Regions from separate parts of the Streptomyces sp. NBC_01591 genome, predicted to be linked through region 4. Evidence: riboswitches for the same ligand, from Rfam matches in the RefSeq annotation. Region 4 holds a riboswitch; each other region holds the start of a gene.

Evidence for each region. Region 4 has a riboswitch for cyclic di-AMP ahead of OG978_RS24795 (C40 family peptidase). Riboswitches for the same ligand answer to the same signal wherever they lie in the genome.
Region 1: another riboswitch for cyclic di-AMP. It lies ahead of OG978_RS30600 (M23 family metallopeptidase); the one in region 4 lies ahead of OG978_RS24795 (C40 family peptidase).
Region 2: another riboswitch for cyclic di-AMP. It lies ahead of OG978_RS36000 (M23 family metallopeptidase); the one in region 4 lies ahead of OG978_RS24795 (C40 family peptidase).
Region 3: another riboswitch for cyclic di-AMP. It lies ahead of OG978_RS06545 (C40 family peptidase); the one in region 4 lies ahead of OG978_RS24795 (C40 family peptidase).

The regions. Positions count from the first base shown of each region.
Region 1 is NZ_CP109327.1:6,636,863-6,644,014, forward strand. Features, by position in the region: gene OG978_RS30590 (M16 family metallopeptidase) at 188-1,561, shown strand; gene OG978_RS30595 (M16 family metallopeptidase) at 1,588-2,970, shown strand; cyclic di-AMP (ydaO/yuaA leader) riboswitch at 3,258-3,423, shown strand; gene OG978_RS30600 (M23 family metallopeptidase) at 3,437-4,258, shown strand; gene OG978_RS30605 (GntR family transcriptional regulator) at 4,484-5,197, shown strand; gene OG978_RS30610 (HPr family phosphocarrier protein) at 5,381-5,662, opposite strand; gene OG978_RS30615 (bifunctional acetate--CoA ligase family protein/GNAT family N-acetyltransferase) at 5,835-7,152, shown strand, end outside.
Region 2 is NZ_CP109327.1:7,770,658-7,777,809, forward strand. Features, by position in the region: gene OG978_RS35985 (DUF6126 family protein) at 1-146, shown strand, start outside; gene OG978_RS35990 (tyrosine-protein phosphatase) at 168-980, opposite strand; gene OG978_RS35995 (alpha-galactosidase) at 1,206-3,302, shown strand; cyclic di-AMP (ydaO/yuaA leader) riboswitch at 3,600-3,756, shown strand; gene OG978_RS36000 (M23 family metallopeptidase) at 3,760-4,704, shown strand; gene OG978_RS36005 (SGNH/GDSL hydrolase family protein) at 4,892-5,737, shown strand; gene OG978_RS36010 (STM4011 family radical SAM protein) at 5,809-6,684, opposite strand; gene OG978_RS36015 (STM4012 family radical SAM protein) at 6,693-7,152, opposite strand, start outside.
Region 3 is NZ_CP109327.1:1,383,470-1,390,621, reverse strand. Features, by position in the region: gene OG978_RS06565 (helix-turn-helix domain-containing protein) at 1-451, opposite strand, end outside; gene OG978_RS06560 (ATP-binding protein) at 656-1,087, shown strand; gene OG978_RS06555 (LysR substrate-binding domain-containing protein) at 1,121-1,834, opposite strand; partial or broken gene OG978_RS06550 (LysE family transporter) at 1,897-2,085, shown strand; gene OG978_RS06545 (C40 family peptidase) at 2,175-2,648, opposite strand; cyclic di-AMP (ydaO/yuaA leader) riboswitch at 2,652-2,824, opposite strand; gene OG978_RS06540 (hypothetical protein) at 3,224-3,532, opposite strand; gene OG978_RS06535 (ATP-dependent Clp protease proteolytic subunit) at 3,540-4,175, opposite strand; gene OG978_RS06530 (hypothetical protein) at 4,359-4,643, opposite strand; gene OG978_RS06525 (hypothetical protein) at 5,674-5,982, opposite strand; gene OG978_RS06520 (leucine-rich repeat domain-containing protein) at 6,514-7,152, opposite strand, start outside.
Region 4 is NZ_CP109327.1:5,286,293-5,293,444, reverse strand. Features, by position in the region: gene OG978_RS24805 (M23 family metallopeptidase) at 1-277, shown strand, start outside; gene pcrA (DNA helicase PcrA) at 390-2,855, opposite strand; cyclic di-AMP (ydaO/yuaA leader) riboswitch at 3,104-3,268, shown strand; gene OG978_RS24795 (C40 family peptidase) at 3,267-4,424, shown strand; gene OG978_RS24790 (hypothetical protein) at 4,481-4,834, opposite strand; gene OG978_RS24785 (C40 family peptidase) at 5,110-6,171, shown strand; gene OG978_RS24780 (GNAT family N-acetyltransferase) at 6,233-6,994, shown strand; gene OG978_RS24775 (response regulator transcription factor) at 7,071-7,152, opposite strand, start outside.

The DNA.
Region 1 (7,152 bases), 1.4 Mb from region 4:
CCGACCTCGACCCGTCCCAAGGGGCGTTCCCGGCCCCGGCCGAGGCGCTTTTCCGCCCCGTCGCGCGGGGGATGCGCCCCTCTTTCACGCGAACTTCCACGGTATGGGAACTTCGCCAGGTGTCCGTGCGCTTGCTTAAAGTGGCAGGTCTCGCAGGAAATCCAGTATCGCGATCGAAGGGACGTACATGCCCATGGGTCACACGGCCACCGCTCAGGCCGGCTCCGGCGGCTTGACAGCGACCGAGCACCGCCTGGCCAACGGCCTGCGCGTGGTGCTCTCCGAGGACCATCTGACCCCGGTCGCCGCGGTCTGCCTCTGGTACGACGTCGGTTCGCGCCACGAGGTCAAGGGACGCACCGGTCTGGCTCACCTCTTCGAGCACCTGATGTTCCAGGGCTCCGGCCAGGTCAAGGGGAACGGCCACTTCGAGCTGGTGCAGGGGGCCGGCGGTTCGCTCAACGGGACCACCAGCTTCGAGCGCACCAACTATTTCGAGACCATGCCCACGCACCAGCTGGAGCTGGCCCTGTGGCTCGAGGCCGACCGCATGGGCTCGCTGCTCGCGGCACTCGACGAAGAGTCCATGGAGAACCAGCGCGACGTCGTCAAGAATGAGCGCCGCCAGCGCTACGACAACGTCCCCTACGGCACGGCGTTCGAGAAGCTGACGGCGCTGGCCTACCCCGAGGGCCACCCGTACCACCACACCCCGATCGGCTCGATGGCCGACCTGGACGCCGCGACCCTTGAGGACGCGCGCACCTTCTTCCGTACGTACTACGCGCCCAACAACGCGGTGCTGTCGGTCGTCGGCGACATCGACCCCGAGCAGACCCTCGCCTGGATCGAGAAGTACTTCGGCTCCATCCCGTCCCACGACGGCAAGCAGCCGCCGCGCGACGGCGCGCTCCCCGAGATCATCGGCGAGCAGCTGCGCGAAGAGGTGCACGAGGAGGTCCCGGCGCGGGCGCTGATGGCCGCCTACCGGCTGCCGCACGACGGCACCCGCGAGTGCGACGCGGCAGACCTCGCGCTGACCGTGCTCGGCGGCGGCGAGTCGTCGCGGCTGCACAACCGCCTGGTCCGCCGTGACCGTACGGCCGTGGCAGCCGGGTTCGGGCTGCTGCGGCTGGCCGGCGCGCCCTCGCTCGGCTGGCTGGACGTCAAGACGTCCGGCGGCGTCGAGGTGCCGCAGATCGAGGCCGCGGTCGACGAGGAGCTCGCCCGGTTCGCCGCCGAGGGCCCCACGCCCGAGGAAATGGAGCGGGCACAGGCCCAGTTGGAGCGCGAGTGGCTGGACCGGCTCGGCACGGTCGCCGGCCGCGCCGACGAACTGTGCCGGTTCGCCGTGCTGTTCGGCGACCCGCAGCTCGCCCTGACCGCCGTGCAGCGGGTGCTCGATGTCACCGCGGAGGAGGTCCAGGCGGCCGCCAAGGCCCAGCTGCGCCCCGACAACCGGGCAGTGCTGGTCTACGAGCCGGTCGAACCGGCCGAGCCCGCGGACACCGACGAGACCGACGCCGACGACACCGACGCGCACGAAGGGGCGGACAAGTGACCGACGCTGCCGCGACTGGAGTTTCGATGCAGTACCACCCGCAGCCGGCCGCCGGAGTCGCCCGGCCCTGGGCCTTCCCCGCGCCGGAGCGCGGCACCCTGCCCAACGGCCTCACGGTGCTGCGTTGCCACCGCCCCGGTCAGCAGGTCGTGGCGGTCGAGATCTTCCTCGACGCCCCGCTGGACGCCGAGCCCGAGGGCCTCGACGGTGTGGCCACGATCATGTCGCGTGCGCTGTCCGAGGGCACCGACAAGCACACCGCGGAGGAGTTCGCCGCCGAGCTGGAGCGCTGCGGCGCCACTCTCGACGCGCACGCCGACCACCCCGGCGTGCGGGTCTCCCTGGAGGTCCCGGCCTCCCGGCTGGCCAAGGCTCTCGCGCTGGTCGCCGAGGCGCTGCGGGCGCCCGCCTTCGCCGACAGCGAGATCGAACGGCTGGTACACAACCGGCTCGACGAGATCCCGCACGAGCAGGCCAACCCGGCTCGGCGCGCCGCCAAGCAGCTCTCCAAGGAGCTCTTCCCGGCCACGGCGCGGATGTCGCGCCCGCGCCAGGGCACCGAGGAGACGGTGGAGCGCATCGACTCGGCGGCCGTGCGTGGCTTCTTCGACGCCCACGTCAGGCCGTCCGCGGCGACCGCCGTGGTCGTCGGGGACCTCACCGGCATCGACCTGGACGCCCTGCTCGCCGACACCCTCGGCGACTGGTCGGGAGAGGTTGCCGAGCCCCGTCCCGCCCCGCCGATCACCGCCGACGACACCGGGCGGGTGGTGATCGTCGACCGTCCGGGCGCGGTGCAGACGCAGCTGCTGATCGGCCGGATCGGCGCCGACCGGCACGACAGCGTCTGGCCGGCCCAGGTGCTCGGCACGTACTGCCTGGGTGGCACCCTCACCTCCCGTCTCGACCGTGTGCTGCGCGAGGAGAAGGGCTACACGTACGGCGTACGGGCCTTCGCCCAGGTGCTGCGGTCGTCGGCCCCGGACTCCGCCTCGGGTGCGACCGGCGCCGCGATGCTCGCCATCAGCGGTTCGGTGGACACCGAGTCCACCGAACCGGCGCTCAAGGACCTGTGGACGGTCCTGCGGACCCTGGCGGCCGAGGGCCTGACCGACGCGGAGCGCGAGACGGCCGTGCAGAACCTCGTGGGTGTGGCACCCCTGAAGTTCGAGACGGCGGCCTCCGTCGCGGGCACCCTCGCCGACCAGGTCGAGCAGCACCTGCCGGACGACTACCAGGCGCAGCTGTACGCCCGGCTCGCGGAGACCGGCACGGTCGAGGCGACCGCGGCGGTCGTCAACGCTTTCCCGGGCGACCGGCTGGTCACGATCCTCGTCGGCGACGCGGCACGGATCGAGGAGCCCGTCCGGGCTCTGGGCATCGGAGACGTGTCGGTGGTCACCGGCTGACGACTGTTCCGGCTGACGTCCGGTCCGGCGGGCGCCGACCGACGGGGCGCCCGCCCCGGCACGGCCGGTCCGGCACTCCGGCATATCTCTGCATACCGGGACAAAGGGAAGGCCCCTGCGAGTGCGATCTCGCCGGAACCTTCCCTTTTGTCCGTTCTGGTGGGGAGGTTGCCTGTCTGCCCTGTGGGATGCGCTACAAAATGGCCTGTCCGTTTGGTGAATGAAAGTGACCCCGCTTAGCGTCGGCTCGGCTGTCCGTCACTCGTATGCCGCATCCGCGACGTACCGGACAGTCATCGCCGAGTCCCCGTCAGGCGCGAGCCTGGGGAGCCGGGGACCCACGAAGTCCCTGGGGTGAATCGGATGCCTGAGCCCGATGGGGCCGGGGTGTCCGTAGGAGACCTTCCTGCTCCGAACCCGTCAGCTAACCCGGTAGGCGAGAAGGAAGGAAAGGATCAGCCACTTCATGGCGTTCACCCGTGCCACCGGGAAGCACCGTGCCCCGAGTCGACTGACGCGCAGCAGCGCGAGGGTCGTCGGCGTCGCGGCTCTGGCCACCACCGGCGTCATCGGCGGCCTGGCCGCTCCCGCCCTCGCCGCCGACTCCGAGGCCCCCTCCGCGAGCGACACCGGCCTCAGCCAGGTCATCGCCATCGACAAGACCCTCGCCGACCGGATCGACGCCCAGGCCGACGTGCAGCAGCACCAGGCCGATGCCGCGGCGAAGGCGAAGGCGGAGGCTCAGCGGAAGGCTGAGGCCAAGAAGAAGGCCGAGGCGAAGGCCAAGGCGGACGCGAAGGCCAAGGCGGACGCGAAGCGCGCCGCCGAGGCCCGTGCGGAGAAGGCGCGCGCCGCCCGGTCCGCCGAGCGCACCCGCCTGGGCTCCTTCCAGCTCCCGGTCGCCGGTTCGTACGTCAGTACCGGTTACAAGTCCAGCGGCTCGCTCTGGTCCTCCGGCAGCCACTCGGGCATCGACTTCCACGCCGCCTCCGGCAGCTCCGTCGTCGCCGTCGGCGCCGGTACGGTCGTCGAGGCCGGCTGGGGCGGCGCGTACGGCAACAACATCGTGCTCCGGATGACGGACGGCACGTACACGCAGTACGGCCACCTCTCCTCGATCGGTGTCTCCGTCGGCCAGAGCGTCGGCGCGGGTCAGCAGATCGGCCTCTCCGGCTCGACCGGCAACTCCACCGGACCGCACCTCCACTTCGAGGCCCGGACGACGCCGTCCTACGGCTCCGACATGGACCCGGTCGCGTACCTGCGCGCCCACGGTGTCAACGTCTGACCGACGCCCCACCGCAGCACCACGTCGAAGGCCCCGGCTCCATGCCGGGGCCTTCGGCATGCCCGCCGTGCGCCCGCGGGCGACGACTGTCCGCCGAACCGCCCCGTGGCCAAAAGATATTCATGAATTTCCGCCCGGCATCGGAAATGCGGCCGCATTGCAATAGAGTCGCAGAACAGGCGTCGGTCGGCCGCGTTTCGCGGGGATTAAGGCGGAGGTTCGGACATGCGCATTCCGGCGCATTCGGTATGCACGGCAATCCGTGAAGACATCGTCTCCGGTGTCTTCGAACGCGGCAGCCGTCTCACGGAGGAGTTGCTGGCACGCCGCTACGGGGTCTCCCGCGTCCCGGTACGGGAAGCGCTGCGCACCCTGGAGTCCGAGGGCTTCGTGGTCACCCGGCGGCACGCGGGTGCCTGCGTCGCCGAGCCCACCGAGCTGGAGGCGGCCGACCTCCTGGAGGTCCGCACGCTGCTGGAGCCACTGTGCGCCGCGCGCGCCGCGCAACGCCGCACCGAGGCGCACCTCAAGGTGCTGCGCGGTCTCGTGCGGCTCGGCCAGGACCGGGCCAGGCGGGGCGAGGGCGAGGACCTGCGCTCGTTGGGCGGCTGGTTCCACGAGACGCTGGCGCAAGCCTCCGGCAGCCCCGGCCTGATCGCGCTGCTCACCCAGCTGCGGCACAAGACCGCCTGGATGTACGCGGTCGAGCAGCCGGCCCGGCCGGTGGATTCCTGGGCCGAGCACGGGGCCATCGCGGACGCGGTGGCGCGCGGTGACGCGGAACGGGCCAGGGCGCTGGCCGCCCATCACGCGGAACGGGCCGCGGCCGCGCACCGGCTGCGCCGGACCGACCGGCCGGGCCGGCAGCCCGCCGTTCCCCGTACCGGCCGGGTGAGGACCTCGCAACATTCCGTAAACACCGCAGGCGTCCGGAATTAACAATTACGCCGTATACAAATAGGTATGGCTGTGCGGGGTCAATTTCACCCCGCCTGGAATTGGCGTGCCAGAATTCTGCATGTTCACCCGGAGGGCCCGATCCGGGAAAAAGGATCCGATCCGGAAAACAAAAGAGCCGCGGCCCCGGTTCAGGGCGCCACGGCTCTCTCGCGGAGCATGTTCTCAGACGGTCTCCGGGAGCTCCTCGAGCCCCTCGGCGACCAGCTTCGCCAGACGGTCCAGGGCGGCTTCGGAGTCGTCGGCCTCGGATACGAGCACGATCTCCTCGCCACCCTGTGCGCCGAGACCGAGTACCGCGAGCATGGAGGCGGCGTTCACCGGGTTGCCGTCGGCCTTGGCGATCGTCACGGGGACGCCGGAAGCCGTGGCGGCACGGACGAAGATGGAAGCGGGGCGGGCGTGCAGGCCCTCGGCCCAGCCGACGTTGACGCGGCGCTCAGCCATGGTTCTGCCCTTCAGGAATCAAAAGTTGTCTAGACCAGTCTCTCACGCGGTGCGCAGTGCTCCGGTCGACCCGGGAAATGCCCGTGATGCCTGCGGTAGGGCCGAACGGCCCTCCCAGACTGCCCCGGCCCCGGGACCTACGCGACCGCTGACGGAGCCGTAGTCTTTGCCCATGCAGCCCGCGCCGGAGCAGAGTCCGCATCACGCTTATCCCGACCACTGGGAAGCGGACGTGGTGCTCCGCGACGGAGGCACCGCGCGCATCAGGCCCATCACCACGGACGACGCCGAACGGCTGGTCAGCTTCTACGAGCAGGTCTCCGACGAGTCGAAGTACTACCGGTTCTTCGCCCCATACCCACGCCTGTCCGACAGGGACGTGCACCGCTTCACCCATCACGACTACGTCGACCGGGTGGGGCTCGCCGTCACGGTCGGCGGTGAGTTCATCGCGACCGTCCGCTACGACCGCATCGACGAGCGCGGCAGGCCCGCCTCCGCACCCGCCGACGAGGCCGAGGTCGCCTTCCTCGTCCAGGACGCGCACCAGGGCCGGGGCGTGGCCTCGGCGCTCCTCGAACACATCGCGGCCGTCGCCCGCGAGCGCGGCATCCGCCGCTTCGCCGCCGAGGTGCTGCCCGCCAACAACAAGATGATCAAGGTGTTCCGGGATGCCGGATACACCCAGCAGCGCAGCTTCGAGGACGGCTCCGTCCACCTCACCCTGGACCTCGAACCGACCGCCGAGTCCCTCGCCGTCCAGCGCGGCCGTGAGCAGCGGGCTGAGGCGCGGTCCGTGCAGCGCCTGCTGGCCCCCGGTTCTGTCGCCGTCATCGGTGTCGGCCGGACCCCCGGCGGCGTCGGCCGAACGGTCCTGCGCAACCTCCTCGGGGCCGGCTTCACCGGCCGTACGTACGCCGTGAACCGCGCCTTCGCCGCCGACCAGGTGACCATCGATGGCGTCCCCGCCCACCGCTCGATCGGCGAGATCGACGAGCCGGTCGACCTCGCGGTGGTCGCCGTCCCCGCCGACCGGGTCCCGGAAGCCGTCGCCGACTGCGGTGAGCACGGCGTCCAGGGCCTGGTCGTCCTCTCCGCCGGATACGCCGAATGGGGTGCCGAGGGCCGGGAACGGCAGCGTGAACTGGTCCGTCAGGCCCGCTCGTACGGGATGCGGATCATCGGCCCGAACGCCTTCGGCCTGATCAACAACGCGGAAACGGTACGGCTGAACGCCTCGCTCGCCCCCGAGCCGCCCGCTCCCGGGCGCATCGGCCTCTTCACCCAGTCCGGAGCGATCGGCATCGCCCTGCTCTCCGGGCTCTACCGGCGCGGCGCGGGCCTGTCCACCTTCATCTCCGCGGGCAACCGCGCCGACATCTCGGGCAACGACTTCCTCCAGTACTGGTACGAGGACCCCGACACCGACGTCGCCCTGCTGTACCTCGAATCGCTCGGAAACCCCCGCAAGTTCACCCGCCTCGCGCGGC
Region 2 (7,152 bases), 2.5 Mb from region 4:
ACCCGCTGGGGTCCAGGAAGAACTACGAGGCCCAGGAGCGGAAGTTTCCGCGCGGCGTGGTGATCCGGCTGTTCGCCTACCTCATCGCCGGACACATTTTCGCGGCCTTCCTCTACCTGCTCTTCGCGGTGGCCGGCAAGGGCTGACCACCGCTGGCGGGCGCCCGGCTACGCCTCGTCGAGGAGCCGGTCACGCAGCCGTTCACGGGTCTCGGGGGCGAGTTTCAGGCCCTCGGAGAAGTAGCGCTCCGTGCTGCCCCAAGTCTCGTCGATGGTGGCGAACGCCGTGGTGAGGTACTCGGCATGGGCACCGAAGAGCGGGTTCAGCAGTTCCGTCACCTCGGCCGACATGCCGTCCGCCGAGGTGCCGCTGCGCTGCACCTTGTAGCGGCGGTGGGCGTCGTTGGACTTCAGGTAGTCGGCCTCGATGGCTTCGCGCTCGACGCCGACGGCGAGCAGTGACACCGCGATCGACAGCCCGGCCCGGTCCTTGCCCGCCGCGCAGTGCATCAGGGCGGGAATGCTGTCCTCGGCCAGGGCGTGCAGCACCCGGCTGTGCTCGGCGGTGCGGTCCCGGATGATCGAGCGGTACGAGGCGAGCATCCGGTTCGTCCCCTTGCCGTCGCCGAGGATCGAGCGCAGCTGCTCGACATCGCCGTTGCGGACCATGTGCCAGAACTGCGAGCCGTCCGCCGGGTCGGAGAGCGGGATGCTCACATTCCGTACACCCGGCAGCTCCACGTCCAGCCCGTCGAGCCGGCGGTCGGCCGCGTTGCGGAAGTCGAAGACCGTGTGCAGACCGAGGGCGCCGAGGAAAGAGGCGTCCTCGGCGGTGGCGTGTGCGAGGTGGCCACTGCGGAAGAGCCGCCCGTGCCGCACCCGTCGGCCGTCCACGGTGGGCAGCCCGCCCACGTCGCGGAAGTTGCGGACACCCGCCAGCTCGGGTCCCGTCGACGGGACCTGCGGCAACTGCTGCGTCACAGTGACTCCTGGAGTGTCTGGTGCCGACGGGAGTCGCCGACAAGGCCACTCCCGCGACGATACGACATTGATTCCTCAGGCAATCATCTCGGCCTTTCCCTGTCGATACCTGGGCGAACTCCGGTTCTCCTGCGGCCGATCCGCCCGGTGAATTCCTAGCCGGACCGTTGCCCATGCCTCACCAATGGTCGATGATGTGCGGAACTGTTGGAATGTGGGGATGCGATGATCGAGACGGGCAACACCGGCCGGACCTGGCTGCTCACCGGGGCGAGCAGCAGCTACGCACTGCGACTGACCGAGCAGGACGAGCTGATCCATCTGCACTGGGGGCCGAGGATCACCCTCGCCGCGGCCGAGGCGCTGGCCGCGGCACCGGAGCTGCCCTTCAGGGGCTTCGAGTCCCACCTCGACGGCCGGGAGGAATATCCGGTGGAGGGCGGCCCCAGGTTCGTCCGCCCGGCGCTCTCGGTGCGTACCCCCGAGGTTCGCGGCACCGAGTGGGCCTTCGGTGCCGCCGTGGTGGACGGGGACGAACTGCGTATCGGCTTCACCGACCCCGTGCACCGGCTCGCCCTCACCCTGCACTACCGGATGCGGGACGACTCCGATGTCGTGGAGCGCTGGGCCACCGTCGCCCACGCCGGACCGGACGGCCCGCCGCTGGAACTGCTCCGCGCCGACGCGGCCGCCTGGTCGCTGCCCGCCCGCGACGGCTGGCGGCTGAGCCGGCTGCACGGCCGCTGGGCGGCGGAGTCGCGGATCGCGCGGGCGGAGCTGACCTACGGCGAGAGCGTCATCTCCAGCAGGCGGGGCCACACCGGCCACCAGTACCTGCCGTGGGTCGCGCTGGATGCCGACGGTGTGGCCACCGAGGAGAGCGGAGAGGTGTACGGCTGCGCACTCGGCTGGTCCGGGTCGTGGCGGATCTCCGTGCAGCGGCTGCCCGACGGGCTCGTGCAGATCACCGGCGGCGCCGGCTACGACGACTCCGGACTGCTGCGGCTCGCACCGGGGGAGTCGTACGCCACTCCCGTGTTCGCCGGCCTGTGGAGCGGCCAGGGGTTCGGCGGGGCGAGCCGTGCCTGGCATGCCTGGCAGCTGGCCCATGTGATCCCGGACGCGGAGAACCTGCGGCCGGTGCTCTACAACTCCTGGGAGGCCACGGGCTTCGACATCTCCATGGAGCAGCAGCGCGCCCTCGCCGAGCGCGCCGCAGCGATGGGTGTCGAGTTGTTCGTCGTGGACGACGCGTGGTTCGGGCAGCGGACCAGTGACCGGGCCGGGCTCGGCGACTGGACGCCCAATCCGGACCGCTTCCCGGGCGGGCTGAAGCCGCTCGCCGACGAAGTGCACGGGCTCGGCATGCAGTTCGGCATCTGGGTCGAGCCGGAAATGGTCAATGCCGACAGTGATCTCTATCGCGCGCACCCCGACTGGGTGCAGCACTTCCCCGGGCGGGCGCGGACGGAGTACCGCAACCAGCTGGTGCTCAATCTGGCCCGCCCCGATGTGCAGGAATATCTCTGGGAACAGCTGGACACGCTGCTCTCCGAGACGCCCGTCGACTATGTGAAATGGGATTTCAACCGCTGCTTCACCGATGCCGGCTGGCCGGGCGAGGAGTACCCGCAGAAACTCTGGGTCGAGCATGTGGACGCTCTGTACGCACTGATCGACCGGCTCAGGGCCGCGCACCCCTCGGTCGCGTTCGAGTCCTGCTCGGGCGGCGGCGGCCGGATCGACCTGGGGATCCTGTCCCGTACGGACCAGGTGTGGACCTCCGACAACACCGACCCGCTCGACCGTCTCGCCATCCAGGAGGGCTTCGGGCACATCCATCCGGCCCGGGTGATGGCCGCCTGGGTCACCGACAGCCCGAACCACCAGCTCAACGGCAGGGTGAGCTCGCTGCGCTTCCGTTTCGTGAGTGCGATGGCCGGTGTGCTCGGGGTCGGCGGGGACCTCACCGAATGGAGCGAGGAGGAGCTGGCCGAGGCTCGGACCTGGGTGGACCTCTACAAGGAGATCCGTCCGGTCGTGCAGCAGGGAGCGCTGTACCGGCTGCGTGAGCCGCGCGGTGGACTGAGCGCGGTCCAGTACGTCCACGGGGTGGAGACCGTGGTCCTGATGTGGCTGGAGGCGCAGCGATACGGGGAGCGGCCCCCGGCCCTGCGGCTGCGCGGGCTCGACCCCGCGGCGACGTACACCTGCCTGGACACGGGGGCGGTGCACCACGGTTCGGTACTGCTGCATCAGGGGCTGCACACCGGACTCCGGGGGGATCTCGACGCGCGGGTGCTGAGGCTGCGGCGGGGGTGACAGACGGGACATGTCCGTAATGCGGGCTTTTGTCCGAACATCGCCCGTTTGTATGGGAGATGATCGCCGTCTCGTGAGCGGGATCATATCCGTGACGGTGTGTGGTGACGGGAGGGTCGGGTATTCCGTGCGCGGCGCGGAAATTCAAGATCCTTAATCCACGGAGTGTGACCGGAATTCCGCGCCGATTTCCCCGGCGCGGATTCCGGTGTGGAACCCGTGGCTTGTTCTCATCGTCCCGACTCGCTTACGGTCACCGTCAATCCGGACGGACCGCCTAATCCTGCCGCCGACCGGAATTCGCATCCACTCATCGCGTGGCAGGAGCGGGGGAACCAGGTAAGCCGCCGACCGGAGAATTCCGGCCGGCTCGGGGTGAAGTCGCGCTCAGCGCGGCCGGGCATCTCCAGCCCGAACCCGACAGCTCACCTCGCAGGCGCCGGAGAGGAAATACTTCATGCCCATATCGGGTAAGCACCGTCGTCCGAAGATCAGCACCATCGCCCGTGGCGTCGCCGCGGCAAGCGCCGGCGGCGCCGTCGTCGCACTGCCGCTGCTCGGTGCCACCGGTGCCCACGCCGCGGAGCAGGCCGCCCCGGCCGCCGCGCCGCAGTCGGCCGCCGCCACCATGCACGCCGCGCCGGTCGCGCAGAAGAAGGCAGCCACCACGACCACGACGTACTCCGTCGTCTCCGGCGACTACCTGTCGAAGATCGCCGCCGAGCACAAGGTCAAGGGCGGCTGGCAGAAGCTGTACCAGGACAACCGCAAGGTCGTCGGCGAGGACCCCAGCCTGATCTTCCCGGGCATGAAGCTGACCCTCGGCTCCAAGGCCTCCGGCAACGCCGCGCCCACCGGCGCCGGCACCGGCTCGGCCCTCCCGTCGAAGGTGGCCACAGCGCCCTCGACGGCCGCGGAGAAGTCCGCCCCGGCCAAGTCCTCGGCCGCCCCGGAGTCCAAGGCCCCGGCCTCCGCCCCGGCCGCCCAGAGCAACGGCTCCGGCTACGTCCACCCGGTCCCCGGCAACCACACCACCAACTACCGCGCCTCCGGCTCCAACTGGTCCAGCGGCAGCCACTCCGGGATCGACTTCCCGGTCGCCACCGGCACCAGCGTGAAGTCCATCACCTCCGGCACCGTCGTCGCCGCCGGCTGGGGCGGCGCGTACGGCAACCAGGTCGTCATCAAGCACGCCGACGGCCGCTACTCGCAGTACGGCCACCTGTCCTCCGCCTCCGTCTCGGTGGGCCAGGCCGTGAGCGCCGGTCAGCAGATCGGCCTCTCCGGCTCCACCGGCAACTCCACCGGTCCGCACCTTCACTTCGAGGTCCGCACGGGCCCGGCCTACGGCTCGGACATCGACCCGATCGCCTACCTGGCCTCGCACGGCATCTACGTCTGAGCCGAACGGCCGGGCAGCTGGGTGACAGCATGACCTGAGCAACACAGCAGGGGCGGTGCGCGGCGGCGCACCGCCCCTGCTGCTTATTCCCCCTTTACCAAAAACTGACTGGGTGGTCTATCTCACCACCCGTCAACCCCTTATTACGGTCGCGTAGGTCACATTCGGCGGTGCAGGATAAGCGTTTGTGGCAGACGATTCGAGAAAAAATCAACGTGGCGTCAACAACCGACAGGGCGTCATCGGGTCGTACGCGGCGATTGGCGACAGTTTCACCGAGGGAGTCGGCGACCCCGGCCCGGACGGGACCTTCGTCGGCTGGGCGGACCGTTTCGCGGTACTTCTCGCGGACCAGCTCCCGGACCCCGATGCGGCGACGGAGACCGAAGGTTCCGTGCACGGGAATTTCAGGTACGCCAATCTCGCCGTACGCGGACGCCTCCTCGACCAGATCGTCGAGGAGCAGGTGCCGCGCGCCAAGGAGCTCGCACCCGACCTGGTGAGCTTCTGTGCGGGCGGCAACGACATCATCCGGCCGGGCACCGACCCCGACGACGTGGCCGAGCGCTTCGAGCGCGCCGTTGCCGAACTGACCCAAGCGGTCGGCACGGTCATGGTCACCACCGGCTTCGACACCCGTGGCATTCCCGTGCTGCGCCATCTGCGCGGCAAGATCGCCACCTACACCGCCCATGTGAGGGCCATCGCCGACCGCTACGACTGCCCGGTCCTGGACCTGTGGTCGCTGCGGTCCGTCCAGGACAGGCGCGCCTGGGACGACGACCGGCTCCACCTGTCGCCCGAGGGACACACCAGGGTCGCGCTGCGCGCCGCACAGGTACTCGGCATCGACGTGCCGGCCGACCCCGACCAGGAATGGCCCCCGCAGGCACAGCGCGGCACCCTCGAAGTGCGGCGCGACGACATCCACTGGGCGCGCGAGTACCTGGTGCCGTGGATCGGCCGACGGCTGCGCGGCGAGTCCTCGGGCGACCACGTCGAAGCCAAGCGGCCGGATCTCCTGCCGCTCTAGCACCGGACCTCCTGCCGCTCCGGACGGGCGTCCGCGCCGTGGTGCCGTCGCTCGCCGGACCGGCCTGAACCTCAGGCCGGTCCGGCGAGCGACGACAGCGGGGCGGCCGGTATCCGCTCCAGCACACCACCCGCGAAGACGTCGTACAGCGGCAGCGTCTCCAGGTGCACATAACCGATGTGGCAGTCGCAGACCGCCAGCGGACAGGCGCGCGGACCGAGAGACCGCCGGTAGCTCCCGTCGTAGAGATTGCCGAGCTCCGCCGGTACGAAATGGCAGCGCCGCACGGTGCCGTCACCGTCCACCGAGATGACCGACTCACCGGTCCTGCAGGGCAGCCCGGCCGACCGGTGCGGATGCCGGCTGTACGGGAAGAGCGGGTCGATGGCCGTCCAGCGGTCCGCCTCCTCGTCCGTATAGGTGTGGCCCTCCGCCGCGTTCACCCAGAGATAGACCTCGTCCGGCAGCGCGGCGCGCAGCCGCCGCGCCTCGTCGAGATGGTCGTCGAGCCCGACGACACCGACACTGTGCCGGATGCCGAGCGCGGTCAGCTCCCGGCACTTGGTGAGGAACCGCTCGTACGGCGTCTGCCCCGGGTGGTAGGTGCACCACAGCGCGATCTTCTCGCGGCCCGCACCGGCCTCGGCCAGCCACCCCGTGCGGCTGCTGATGTTGGTCTGGATCGCGACCCGGCGGATGTGCGGCAGCTGTGCCAGCTCGACCAGCGCACGGCGGTACCAGGAGCGGACCAGGCCCTCGCCCCACGGCGTGAACAGCACCGAGATCCGGTCACCGGTCTGCGCCGCGGCCCACGCCGTGAACCGCTCCAGCGCGGCCCGGTCGGCACGCAGCTGCTCCCGGCTGTCGCGCCGCTTGGCGAACGGGCAGTACGGACAGTCGTAGTCGCACGACGAGAGCGGGCCGCGGTAGAGGATCGTCAGGTCCATGGGCGCACTCACTTCAGTTCGTACGCGGCCATCGCGGCGCGCACGTCGGAGGAGAAGAGTTCCGGACCCAGCGCGTCGGAGTGGGCCAGGCCCTCGGGGGAGAGCCGCAGCAGTCCGGACGCCCCGGCCGACGCGTCGAGCCAGCCGCGCGCCTCGAACCGGGCCAGCTCAAGGGGGAAGTCGTCGGCCGGCGAGGTGCCGAACCGCTCCCGGTAGTCGGCCAGTGGCAGCCCATCGGCCTGGAGGACCGACTGCAGGAGGTGGCGCCGGCGTGCCTCGTCGCCGTCGACGTACCGTCCGACCTCCGCACGCGAGAAGTCCTCGGTGGCCGCGTAGCCGTCGATGATCGCCCGCACCTCCCGCATCTCCACCGCGTAGTCGAAGGAGTAGTGCAGCTCCGAGGTGTACGAGCGGGCGCCGCACCCCAGGCCGATCATGCCGTCGGTCTGGCAGGCGTAGTCGTCGGGG
Region 3 (7,152 bases), 3.9 Mb from region 4:
CCAGTGAGTCCAGCTGGCCGGCGGGCAGCCCGTCCAGCGACGCCCGGGTCACCGCCCGCGCGTAATCGGCCGTCTGCAGGAGCCCCGGCACCACCGAGGTCTCCAGCGTGCGCGCGGTCCGCGCCTGGGACTCCAGACTGATGAAGTCGCGGTACTGGGGCGGGATCAGACCGCGATAGGCGTGCCACCACCCGGTGCCGCCACCGCCCGCCGAACCCGCCAGCGTGGCCAGGAGATCCCGCAACTGGGCGTCGTCCACGCCGTACGCGTCGAGCAGCCGGGTCACATCGGCGGGTTGCACCCCGCTCACCCCGGTCTCGATCCGGCTCACCTTCGACTGGTGCCACCCGAGCATCCGCGCCGCGTCCCGACTGGTCAGTCCCGACACATGGCGCAGACTCCGGAGTTCCTCCCCGAGCTTGCGGCGTCGAACCGCAGGGCCGTGCTGCATCTACGGCCTCCCTCCCTCTTCTGCCGAGCGGACAGTGTGCCGCCCACAGACGGTTTCGCGTGGCAGGGTTCACCGCATTGAGCGACAGATATATGCATATCTTGGTGGATCGCCGTCACAGAGGGCAGCATCAATGGCAATCTGGCCCGAAGCGCAACCCAGACCGATCGCGGGTCGGTCCGGGTGGGAAAGGGACGGCTCGCCATGGCAGACCATCAAGAAGCACACCTCACTCTGCCGAGCGATCCGGTCTCGGTCTCGGCAGCCCGCAGGTACGTGGCCAAGGTGCTCACCGAATGGGGCCTGGCCACCGACACCGACTTCGCCGACAGCATCCAGCTCATCGTCTCGGAGCTCGCGACCAACGCCGTACAGCACACCTTCGGGCAGTCGCCCACCTTCACCGTGGACCTCCGGCTGGAGCGGGAGGAGCAACTGCTTCTCGGGGTGACGGACAGTCACCCCCGCTGGCCCAGGCGACTGCCCGCCGCCGTTCAGCAGGACAACGGACGCGGCATGGTGATCATCCGCTGTCTGGCCAAGGAGTGCGGGGGCCGGCTCACCGTCACCCCCACCGCCGACGGCGGCAAGACGGTGTGGATCGCGCTTCCGTGGAGCATCCCCGTGCAGAGCTGACCAGCGCGTTCCGGTGGCCGCCCGCCCGCGCGGTCACCCGGCTTCGCCGCCCGGCCGCTGCGCCGACGCCGACCGCCCGAACCCACTGCGCAACAGGGCCTGGAACGTCGCCGCGGCGGCGCTCGCCCGGTCACCGCGGTGCACCACCGAGATCGTCCGCCGGAAGGAAGCGGGATCCAGCCGCCGTACCGACAGCGGCGTCGGCGACATCGCGGCGACCATCTCCGGGACGACCGCCATCCCGATACCCGCACTGACCAGGGCGCACACCAGTGCGTAGCCGGGCGACTCGCAGACCACGGCGGGTGTCGCCCCGGCCTCGGCCAGCGCCTGCTCGACCCCACGGCGCGGCGGATGCGTCGGCGCGCTGCTGATCAGCGGCCGTCCCGCCAGCTCCGTCACCGGCAGTCTCCCGCTGCCTTCGGACAGCATCTGACCGACCGCCGTGATGAGGACCAGCTCCTCGACCAGCAGCGGTTCGGCGAAGACCCCGGCGGGCCAGGCCACGGCGGCAGTCGGCTCGTACACATGAGTCAGCGCCAGATCGACCTCGCCCGCGGCCACCGCGGCGACGCCCTGGGGCGGTTCGTACTCGGTCACCGCCAGCTCTACATCCGGGTGGGCGCGCCGGAAGGCGCTCAGCACCGGCGGCAGCAGATGCATGCCGGCCGTGGTGAACGTGCCGACCCGCAGACGTCCGCCGGAGAGCCCGGAGAGGCGGGCCAGCTCATGGCGTGCCTGGTCCATCTCGTCGAGGGCGCGCCGGGCGCGTCCGGCCAGCAGCTCGCCCGCGGCTGTGAGCCGGGCCCCTGCTGCTCGCGACGATCGTCGTGGCGCTGGCGCTGGCGCTGGTCTGGTTCCCCGCCGTGGCGCTCCTCGTGGACCGGCTGGGCCGGTGGCTGCGCCGGCCGCGTACCGCGCGCGCCATCGAGGGCGGCAGCGGCGCGGCGCTCGCCGCGTTGGGCCTGATGCTGGTGACCGGTCCCCTGCTGCACTGAGCGCGGAAGGGGCCAGCGGCCGGGGCAGCAGGGCCTGTCCGGCGGAGCAGGGCCGGGGACGCGGCCTCGATCCGCCGACGGGCCCCGCCTCAGCGGACCCGCCCGTAATAGACGCTCTTGGTCCAGATCCTCTCCAGCCGGACCACCGCGCCGGTCCTCGGCGAGTGCCAGATCTTGCCCTTACCGGCGTAGATCCCCACGTGGTAGACGCTGCGGCCATAATGGAAGAAGACCAGGTCGCCGCGTTTCCTGTGCGAGGCCGAGACATGGCGGGTCCGGTTGTACTGCTGCTGGGCCGTGCGGGGGAGCTTCTTGCCCGCCTTTTTGAACGAATAGAGCGTCAGCCCCGAGCAGTCGAAGCGGTTGGGGCCGGTGGCCCCCCATCTGTACGGCGAGCCCTTCTTCGAGGCCGCGATGTTGAGCGCCTTCATCGACAGAGTCGCCGCCTGGGCATCCGTCGTGGCGCCCGGGACGAACATGGTGCCGCCGACGGCGGCGAGCGTCAGAACCGAGGCCGTACCGGCCCGGACGAGCAGAGACGGGACATGAACCTGCGCAGTCATGCGCAACCCTTCGTCAGCCGCCTGTGAAGGATGACCTGTCGGGTTCGGGCTGGCGAAGTTGCCCGGCCGCGTGCGGCGGCTTCACCCCGAGGGTCGACCGGTGTTCAGGTCGACCCGTGGTGCTCGGGTCCTCCACTCCTGCCGATCCACTTATGTCGACCAGGCATCCGGGCGGCGGCAGGACTCGGCGTCCGCCCGGACCGCCCCGCCGCGGTGGCGGGGGCTTGTCGTCCCAGGGATCTTGACTCACCGACTGCCGGATTTCCGAGCTGAAACAGGGATATGTGAGGCTCCTCACGACTGATCCGTTCGGGTGGACATGATGATTTTCGACGCTCCGCCGGTGATTCGGGCCGCTTCCGTACCAGGGGCGGAAGGGTGGATTCCGCCCACTGTCCACGCGGAAAACGCAAATTGAGCCATCCCTCGTGAGGGGGACTCCCTACGCCGAACGAGCGAGGATTTTCCATGGACGCGTCGGGCGTGTCGGGTACGGGAGTTGGGTGAAGGCCGCCGGATGCCGGGACGAAGGGAGTTGGCCGAACCCAGCCGTGCGCGCGGAGCGCGGAAGTCGGTCAACTCGCCGGAGCGGGGGGTACGGTGACGCGTCCGGCCCGCCGTTCCCCGTCCAGTACGCGCAGCGCCCGGGCGAGTGTGGCGGCGTGGATCCGTGCCTCGCCGCGCTCGTGCATCAACGCGAGGGCGTCCCGCAGTGCCCCTGCCTGCGAGACAAGGGCCTGTGCGGCGCGCAGCGCGCCGTAGGTGTCGCTGCCACGGGCCGGGTTGATCCGGCCGACCTGGTCGAGGACTTCGAGGTAGCGGTCGATGAACTCCCCCTCGGCGCACGTCAGTGCGGGAAGCGGCGGGAACTCCGGCGGCTGCATCGGGTGTTCACCTCGCGCCGTGCGGGGGGAGTGAGGAATTCCGGTTCTCCAGGACGTGGTCCACCAGTCCGTACGCCTTGGCACCCGCCGCGTCGAGAATGAGGTCGCGTTCGGTGTCGTCGGCGATCTGCTCGGCGTCGCGGCCCGTGTGACGGGCCAACAGGGCGATGAGCATCCTGCGGACCCGTTCCAGTTCCTGCGCTTCGATCTCCAGATCGGACGGTTGGCCCTGCACCGGCTCGGTGAGCTCGGGCTGCCGCACGACGACCCTCGCGCCGGGCAGTGCGTGCCGCCGGCCGGGAGCGCCCGCGGCGAGCAGCGCGGAGGCGCAGGAACCGGCCTGGCCGAGGCAGTAGGTCTCCACCTCGCAGGCGAGGTACTGCATCGTGTCGTAGATCGCGGCCATGGCCCCGAACGAGCCGCCGGGGGAGTTGATGTAGAGCGATACGGGCCGGTCCGGGGCGTCGTGTTCCAGGTACATGAACTGCGCGATCAGATCGGTGGCCGCGGTGTCGTCCACCGGGGTGCCGAGGAAGACGATCCGCTCGGCGAGCAGCTTGGAGTACGGGTCGAGGGTGCGGCTCCCGTTGGTGGTGCGCTCGGTGAACTCGGGCAGTACGTGACGGGCGGTGGGACGGAACAGCATGGCGATGCCTCTCCTGCGGGGTCTGCACGGGGGTCTGCAAGCTTCCGTAAAAAATGTACAGGACGTACAGAAGGTTATGATGGGAGCGCGATCCTGGTGATCCACGAAAGTCCCAGGTCAGAGGCTATTTTGGCTGTTCGCTGAGGGCGGATGTCTCACAATCTCTAGACGTCTTGATCATCAGGCTGCTTCGCCCTCACTGAAACCGAGTAGAGAAGTGAGGCGGTCCGAGGCGACGCGGAGGTCCTCGTGGCTCGGATGGACGTACACCCGCTTGGTGAAATTGGCGTTGGCATGCCCGACCCATACGGCGAGGATGATGTCCGGCACGCCGTTGACGGCGAGAAACGTGAGGCACCAGTGACGCGCGTCGTAGAGCTGGACCTTCCGCAGCTTCAGCTTCCGCTGCAGGGAGTACGAGGCCTCACGGAGGTCTCGAGTCGTGAGCAGCTGGCCGAGGGCCACGATGAGTCACGCCTGGTCAACCACCGCCTGAAAGTGACCGAGGCATCTGAAAGTGGCAGTGCACCCCCGCAGGTGACGTCACCCATTGAGATGATTTCTGGCACTCGCGTTGCGGCCCCTTTCAGAGCCGAGCCGTCCGGCCCGCGTCCGCGGGCTCCGCATAGCCGTGGAGGCACGGAGCCCGAGACAGCGACGAGTTGCCCCGCCGCTGCGTCGGCAGTGCGACTGCTTCCCTGCCGACGTCCGGCAGCGGCCGCACTCGCCAACGCCCACCCTTCCCGCGATCGACCCGGTGTACAGGACTTCGACCCCGCCCGGAGCGCCGCCGTCCTGTCAAGGACCAGCCAACCCGGTGTCCGCACGCGCTCTTCGCCAGCTGGGACTTGCCCGATTACGCGGGCTACTCGTTCGGTCCAGCCGGGGACGAGGACAAGATCGCCGTGTGGATCGGTTCTGACGGTGCGCCCGAGGACGTGGCGGGTACGTTCACCGAATGGTTCAACGCGGAGATGGATCGGCACGAGCAGCACATCGCCGAGTTCGACGATGCGAAGGTAGCCGAACTGCGAATGGCTTACGGCAAGGGTGTCGAAGAGCCGCGCATGGCTGGCATTGACCCAGATGATCCTTACTGCCTGCTCGGATACTCGCTGGGCGGCTCCTACGACCAGGCCGCGTACACCACCGAAGACCTCGACCTGTTCTGGGTGGGCCCCGGCGTATGCTGCGGTGTTCACGGCGTGTACGGGCTGATAGACAGGTCGGGCACCTGGCGGATCCCGTACGGCACCAAGTTCAGGGCCGTTCGGCCATTCCGTGATGGCGTCGCCGAGGTCATCGTGGCCTCGAAGGGCACCAGCGATACCGGCCCGCGGACCAGGATTCGGCCGGATGGATCGATCGTGCGCGGACAGGCGGGGTTCATGGGCGGAGGTTCGGGCGTTCGTCCCACCGCTGGGACGTACGCCCGCACCGCCGCTTATGAGAACACTGTGTGGGACACCCCCGGGGTGCACCGCGCGGGGCCTGGTCAGCAGCGGGCCAGCACCGCCACCTCATGGCCGAACCCCACCACCAGCCGGCCATCCAAAGTGACAGCCACCGCGTACACCTCCGCAGGGAACACCAACTCCGGTCCGGACGGCCGGCCGGTGGTCAGGTCCCACACGCGCACCGTCCCGTCCCCGCTGCCGGTGACGGCGACCGGACGCCGGTACACCGCCCCCACCAGCCGCCCAACAGGCCCCGAAGCCGCATCCACCAGCCCCAGCAACTCCTCCGGGTCGGCATTCACCAGAAACCCCGGATCCACCAACCGCCCATCCGCGCCCGCAAGCACGGCCCGAAGTGCGGCTCAAGGCCCGTTTCCCGGTTCGCTACGGCCTCGGCCGAGGCAGGCTCCGATGCCGAGATCGTGACGGTTCCGTCCCCGGCGGCGCGGCGGAGGATCGCCAGGCTGTCGTGTATCAACGCTCTGCTCCATTCATCTTGGGGTCTTCTTGCGGTCTCGTTCCGGTGGTGCCGCACGCGGCGGGCACCGGTGGTGGGCCGACGGGACTGACGGGAAGCCGTCGGCGGCCTCAACGCGCCGTCAGGCGGCGTCGCCTCGCCAGGTCCGGTAGCCGGCTGAGGCGGCGACGTCGGTGAGGCCGCGGAAGTCCGGGCGGCGGGCGAGGGTCCGGTTGGCGGCCTGGTAGGCGTCGTCCGTACGGTCCGCCTTGAGGAACAGCTTGACCTGTACGGCGCGGATCCAGTCGCGGGTGGGGTTGTCGGGCTCGCTGCGGGCGAGGGCGGCGAGCCGCTGCCGGACGGGCGGGTCCAGAAGGCCGAAGTCGATGGTGACGTCCTCGAGTTCGGTGAGCGCGTAGAACTACTCGGGCAGCGTCGTCAGGCCGTTGAACCCCAGGTCCAGTACCCGCAGGCGGGACAGCCGGGCGAAGGCGTCGTCCGGCAGGGTCAAGGGCGGCCGGATCCCTTTCCTGCTTCCGGTCCGTTCTTTGTACCGGGTCTGCTCGCCCCAGCGGCTGATTTCCAGCTCTTCGAGCGTGGTGATCGCCCACACGCGGTCGAGCAGGCGGTGGCCGGGGGAGTGGTCGGCGTTGCCGCTGTTGCCGTTCATACGCAGGACGCGCAGTCGTGGCAGCCGTGACAGGTCGGGCAGCCGCTCCACCCGGCCCAGGGCGCTGTCGAGGTTCAGCTCCTCCAGCGCGGTGGCGAGCAGCAGGTCGTCGGGGACCGAATCCAGCACTGCCACCGACAGGTTGAGCCTGCGCAATCCTGGTAACCGGGTGGCGAGTCGCGGGAACGGGACGAGCTTCGGGTCGGCCTCGACGCGGTCGGCCGGTGCCGGGTGCAGCCATGACAGGTCGAGTTCTTCGAGGGCGGGCAACCGGGACAGGGCGTCGGGGAGAGGGCACGACAGCTTCCAGGTACGCAGTACCCGCAGCTCGGAGAGGTCACCGAGCTGGTCGGGCAGGGCCCGCAGGGGGTTGTCGGCGATGTTCAGCAC
Region 4 (7,152 bases):
GATGGCCGCGACGGACGGCACCGTGCGCACCCAGCTGAACAGCGCCTACGGGAACATGGCCATCGTCACCATGGCCGACGGGACCGAGACCTGGTACTGCCACCTCAGCGGCACCAAGATCCGCTCGGGCCCGGTCAAGGCCGGTGACGTCATCGCGTACTCGGGCGACACCGGCAACTCGACCGGCCCGCACCTGCACTTCGAGGTTCGGCCCGGCGGCGGCTCGGCGGTGGACCCGCTGCCCTGGCTCCGCAGCCACGGCGTCAACCCGACCTGAGCCGGTCGCCCGGACCTGGGCCGAACAGGCCGACCTGAGCCGAACAGGCCGACCTGAGCCGAACAGGCCGACAGGTGGCCGGGACGACTGCCCCGGCCGCCGCCCGCCCCGCCTACAGCTTCTCGACCGGCGCGTACCGCAGCAGCAGCTTCTTCGGCCGCTCGTCGCCGAAGTCGACCGTGGCCTTCGCCTGGTCGCCGAAGCCCTCGACCGCCGTGACGGTGCCGAGCCCGAACTGGTCGTGCGTGACCCGGTCCCCGACGGACAGCGTGATCGTCGGCTTGTCCGAGGTCCGCCGGGTCGCGAAGCCCGAGGGTCCGGAGCGCGAACGCGAGGCGGACAGCGACGAGGTGATCCCCGAGGTCGGTCCGGCCGGTGCCGCCATCGGCCCGGTCCGCTTCCACTCCAGGTGCTGGTCCGGGATCTCCTCCAGGAACCGCGACGGCGGGTTGTACGAGGGCTGCCCCCACGCACTGCGCATCGCCGCCCGGGTCAGATAGAGCCGCTCGCGGGCCCGGGTGATGCCGACGTAGGCGAGCCGCCGCTCCTCCTCCAGCTCCTTCACCTGTCCCAGCGCCCGCATGTGCGGGAAGACGCCGTCCTCCATGCCGGTCAGGAAGACGACCGGGAATTCGAGGCCCTTCGCGGTGTGCAGCGTCATCAGCGTGATGACACCGGAGCCGTCCTCGTCCTCGTCGGGGATCTGGTCGGAGTCGGCGACGAGGGCGACCTTCTCCAGGAACTCGGCGAGCGTGCCCGTACCGGTGCCGGCCGTGCCCGTGCCCTCCTCGGCCGCCGCCGCGCGCTCCTGCTCGAATTCGAGGGCCACGGCGGCCAGTTCCTGAAGGTTCTCGATCCGGGTCTCGTCCTGCGGGTCGGTGGACGCCTGGAGCTCGGCGAGATAGCCGGTGCGCTCCAGGACGGCCTCCAGGACCACCGCGGGGCCCGCGCCCGACTCGACGATCGTGCGCAGCTCCTCCATCAGCGTGTTGAACCGCTTGACGGCGTTGGCCGACCGGGCCGCCATGCCGTACGCCTCGTCGACCCGGCGCAGCGCCTGCGGGAAGGTGATCTTCTCGCGCAGGGACAGCGCGTCGATCATCGCCTCGGCGCGGTCGCCGATGCCGCGCTTGGGCACGTTGAGGATGCGGCGCAGCGGGACGGTGTCCTCCGGATTGGCGAGGACGCGCAGGTAGGCCAGGATGTCCCGGACCTCCTTGCGCTCGTAGAAGCGCACGCCGCCGACGACCTTGTAGGGCAGGCCGACGCGGATGAAGATCTCTTCGAAGACGCGGGACTGCGCGTTCGTACGGTAGAAGATCGCGACGTCGCCGGCCTTGGCGTCGCCCGCGTCGGTGAGCCGGTCGATCTCGTCGGCGACGAACTGCGCCTCGTCGTGCTCGGTGTCGGCGACGTAGCCGGTGATCCGGGCGCCCGTGCCGGCATTCGTCCAGAGGTTCTTGGGGCGGCGGCTCTCGTTGCGCTCGATGACCGCGTTGGCGGCGGACAGGATCGTCTGCGTGGAGCGGTAGTTCTGCTCCAGGAGGATCGTCGTCGCGTTCGGGTAGTCCTCCTCGAACTGGAGGATGTTGCGGATGGTCGCGCCGCGGAAGGCGTAGATCGACTGGTCCGCGTCACCCACGACGCACAGCTCGGCCGGGGCGTCGCCCTCGCCCGCCGGGCCGACCAGCTCGCGCACGAGGGTGTACTGGGCGTGGTTGGTGTCCTGGTACTCGTCGACCAGGACGTGCCGGAAGCGGCGGCGGTAGTGCTCGGCGACGTCCGGGAACGCCTGGAGCAGGTGGACCGTCGTCATGATGATGTCGTCGAAGTCCAGGGCGTTGGCCTCGCGCAGCCGGGACTGGTACATCGCGTAGGCCTGGGCGAGGGTCTTCTCGAAGCCGTCCGCGGCCTGGCCGGCGAAGGTCTCCTCGTCGATCAGTTCGTTCTTCAGGTTGGAGACCTTGGCCGTGAACGACTTCGGCGGGAAGCGCTTCGGGTCCAGGTCGAGATCGCGGCAGACCAGGGCCATCAGCCGCTTGGAGTCGGCGGCGTCGTAGATCGAGAACGACGAGGTGAAGCCGAGCCGCTTCGACTCGCGGCGCAGGATGCGTACGCACGCGCTGTGGAAGGTCATGACCCACATGGCGTTGGCGCGCGGTCCGACGAGCTGCTCGACGCGCTCCTTCATCTCGCCCGCGGCCTTGTTGGTGAAGGTGATCGCCAGGATCTGGCCGGGGTGCACCCCGCGCTCCGCGAGGAGGTGGGCGATCCGGTGGGTCAGCACCCGGGTCTTGCCCGAGCCGGCCCCGGCGACGATGAGCAGCGGGGACCCCGCGTGGACGACGGCGGCACGCTGCTCGGTGTTCAGCCCGTCGAGGAGCGCCGCGGAGTCGATGACGGGGCGGTGCGCGCCGTCGCGGTAGTAGGCGTCCCTGGGTGGCGGGGGCCCGTCGAACACGCCCGCGAAGAGGTCCTCCGGCACCGCTTCGGGTGCGGAGTCCTCGGGGGGCGGCGGGGGCTCTTCCTCCGAGTGCTGGAGGCCGGCCAGGAAGCTGTCGTCAAAGAGGCTGCTCATCGCTAGTCGAGTCTAGGCCGCCGCACCGACACCCGAAGGCCGCATGACGAACCGCACACAACACGACAGACACGCAGCGGGATCGAGCACCCACTCCACGTAAGGAATTCCGGGTCTCCGTCATCCGCCGCGACAAGGTCACAAAAATGTATCGGGCATATCGAACATCAACCTTCACAGCAGCACCATGGGTTGGCTACCGTGCTCGACCGGGCGGCCCGTACTCCCTTGAGGCGAACCACGCCGAGCGGGCGCCCTCGCCGAATCCGAGCTGCCCCCACGGGAGTTCGGAACCGGGGACCCACACGCAGTACCGGGGTGAATCGGTCCTTATCCCCACTCGGACCGTAGGGCAGCCTTCCGTTCCGCCCGAACCCGACAGCTAACCCGGTAGGCGGTCCACGGAAGGAGATGCCGGCCTTGGCGTCGCATCGCAAACCGCGCACCCGGGTGCGCACCACCGCACCGGCCGTCGGAATCACCACGGCGGCACTGGCGTCCGTGACCCTGCTCTCCACGCAGAGCGCCACGGCCGCGCCCGATCCGAAGCCCAGCGTCGAGGACGTCCAGAAGAAGGTCGACGACCTCTACCGGCAGGCGGGCACCGCGACCCAGCAGTACAACCAGGCGAAGGAAGCCTCCGCCACCCAGCGCGCCAAGGTCGACGCCCTGCTGGACGACGTCGCCAAGCGCGCGGACAAGCTCAACGACGCCCGCCGGACGCTCGGCACCTACGCGGCCGCGCAGTACCGCAGCGGCTCCCTCACGCCGAGCGCCACGTTCTTCCTGGCCGACGACCCGCAGTCGTACTTCGACCAGAGCCAGTTGATGGACCGGATGACCAGCCGGCAGCAGAAGGCGATCACGGACTTCCGTACCCAGCAGGCCAAGGCGTCGAAGAAGCGCGCCGAAGCGGTGCGGAGCCTGGAGACGCTGACGACGACGCAGACCACGCTGCGCACCAGCAAGCAGGACGTCCAGAAGAAGCTGGGCGAGGCGCGCACGCTGCTGTCGAAGCTGACCGCCGAGGAGAAGGCGCGGCTCGCGGAGATCGAGCGCAAGAAGGAGGCGGAGGCCGAGCGCAAGGCGCAGGAGCTGGCGAAGCAGCAGGCCGCCGCGAAGGCCGAGGCCGACCGCAGGGCCGAGGAGGCCGCGAAGGAGTCGGAGAGCGGCAGCGGTACGGGGACGGGCACCGGAACCGGCTCGGACAGCGGCGCCACCACCAAGGCGGAGAAGGTCCTCGCCTTCGCCAGGGCCCAGATAGGCAAGCCGTACGTCTGGGGCGCGACGGGCCCGGCGTCGTACGACTGCTCCGGGCTCACCCAGGCCGCGTGGAAGTCCGCGGGCGTGGACATCCCGCGGACCACGTGGGACCAGGTCAAGATCGGGACCCGGGTCGCCACGGCGGATCTGCGGCCGGGGGACCTCGTCTTCTTCTACGACGACATCAGCCACGTCGGCATCTACAAGGGCGACGGGATGATGATCCACGCGCCGAAGCCCGGGGCGAATGTGCGCGAGGAGTCGATCTACTACATGCCGATCTACGGCAGCGTGCGGCCGGCGTAGCGAATCGCACCGCCCCGGTGCCCGTCCGGGTGCCGGGGCGGTGCGATACGGCAGGATCAGGTCCAGAGCGTGGCGATGAAGATGTTGAGGACCGTCAGTCCGCCCACCGCCGCGAAGGCGCCCTTGTCGACCTTCTCCTCGTCCCGCTTGATGTAGACGAGCGCGAGGACGACGACCAGGACCAGCAGCTTGACGCCGATCTTGATGTTGTTCACGTGGTTGCCGTCGGCCTCGTTCAGCCCGACCAGTGCGACACCGGTGACCAGCATGGTCAGCGCACCGTGCAGCATCGCCGGGACGAACCGGGCCGTGCCCGCGCCCATCGCCTTCATCTGAGTCAGGAAACCGCCCAGCAGGGAGGCGATACCGATGATGTGCAGGGCGACGAAGACATGAATGAGTACGTCCATGAGGCCGCAGCCTAGCCCTGGCCATATCACCGCTCGGCAAGCAGGTGTGCCTTACCCGTCACTTCACTTCACTCGCGTCTGTACCAATTGCCTGACTCTGGTGCAATTATTCCGATCACTTGACGACATTGCCACGCCAAATTCAGACAATAAGCGTCATTACGACTCCTGCCCGTGCCCCGGGATTAGCGTCCCTAACCAGGTGACCGGCTCCATCGCCGCTCCGCCCGTCGGTAGCCCCCGACGGGCAGTCGTCAGGAAGGACGCACGCCCTCGTGGCAGCGCATCGAAAACCCAAGCAGCGCCTGTACACCGGCCCTGCTGCCCGCACCGCAGCGACTCTCGCCTTCGCCGGGGCCGCCACCGCCGCCGCGCTTCCGGGCACGGCGCACGCCGACCCGCAGCGCACCCCCGCCCAGGTCAAGGCCGAGGTGGACCGGCTGTACCACGACGCGGAGGTCGCCACCGAGCAGTACAACGGCGCGAAGGAGAAGGCGACCGACGCGGAGGGCGCCCTCGACACCCTGCGCGACGAGGCCGCCCGCAGGACCGAGCGGCTCAACGCCTCGCGCAACGCGCTGGGTTCGTTCGCCGCCGCGCAGTACCGCACCGGCGGCCTCGGCACGTCCGTGCAGCTGGCGCTCTCCTCCGACCCCGACCAGTATCTGGAACGGGCGTCGTACGTGGACCGGATCGGCGACCGCCAGGCCGCCGCACTCGACAAGGTCCGGCGCCAGGTCGCCCAGATCGCCACGCTGCGCTCGCAGGCCAAGGGGAAGCTGGCCGCACTCACCTCCCGCCGGGCCGAACTGAAGAAGCACAAGGCGACGATCACAACCAAGCTGGCCGAGGCGCAGCGGCTCCTCGACCGGCTGGCCCCGCCCGAGCGCACCGCCTACGAGAGCTCCGACCACGGATCGCCCGACAGCGCGCGTTCCGCCGACCGCGCCGACCGGGGCACCGCGCGCGGCTCCGTCCGGGCACCGAACGCCCGCGCCGCCGAGGCCGTCGCGTACGCGTACGGGGCACTGGGCAAGCCGTACGTCTGGGGCGCCACCGGCCCCTCCTCGTTCGACTGCTCCGGGCTCACCCAGGCCGCCTGGCGCTCCGCCGGTGTCTCGCTCCCCCGGACCACGTACACCCAGATCAACACCGGCCGACGCGTCTCGCGCTCCGAACTCGCCCCGGGCGACCTGGTGTTCTTCTACTCCGGCATCAGCCATGTCGGGCTCTACATCGGCAACGGACAGATGATCCACGCCCCGCGCCCCGGAGCGCCGGTCCGGATCGCGCCGATCGACCAAATGCCCTTCGCCGGGGCCGCCCGGGTGGCATAGGCTCCCGTCTCCGATGGCGGGCTGACCCGCCATCGGTCAACCGGCCGGAGGACAACCCCACATGCCCATGGACGCCGACGTCCAGTCCCATGCCCGCACGCTCGCCCAGCGCTCCCCGGACCACCTCCGGGTCGGGCCCTTCACGATCCGGTACAACCCCAACTGGTCGCTCAAGTACGCCAATTACGCCATACCCGACCAGGACGCCGAACCGACGGCCGAGGATCTCGACACGCTGATCGCGGCGTTCCGCGAGCACGACCGGCTGCCCCGGCTGGAGTTCCTGCCCGGCTCGGCGCCCGCGGTCGAACCCGCGCTGCTCGCCGCCGGGTTCACCGTCGAGAACCGGGCCCCGATCATGGCCTGCGCACCGGGCGAGCTGCTGACGCCGAAGCCGGTGGACTCCCTCACGATCACCGAACCGGCCACCGACGCGGAGTTCGATGCCGCCGCGCTCGTCCAGCACCACGGATACGGCGGGACCGGCGAGCCCGAGGGCGGCGTGGCGGAATGGCTGCGCACCGCGGCCCGGGGCGGCGGGGTCGCGGCCCTCGCCACGGTCGACGGCGTACCGGCGGGCGCGGGCGGCTGCTCCGTCCCGGTCGACGGCCTCACCGAACTGGCCGGTCTCGCCGTCGCCGACGCCTACCGCCGCCGCGGCATCGGCGCCGCGCTCTCCGCCCAGCTGACCGCGACCGCCTTCGAGCGCGGCTGCCTGGTGGTGTGGCTGGAGCCGGGCGACGCCGATGCGGAGCGGATCTACGCGGGGATCGGCTACCGCAGGGTCGGCGAGAAGCTGAACATCTCGCTCGAACCGGCCTGACGAGCCCGTCGCCCGCCGACGGGCTCGGACCATCGGCGGGTTCGGCCCGTCGGCGGGTTCGGGCCGGCCGTCGGACTCAGACCAGCCGTCGCGCCGTCGCCCACCGGGTCAGCTCGTGGCGGTTGGACAGCTGGAGCTTGCGCAGCACCGCCGAGACG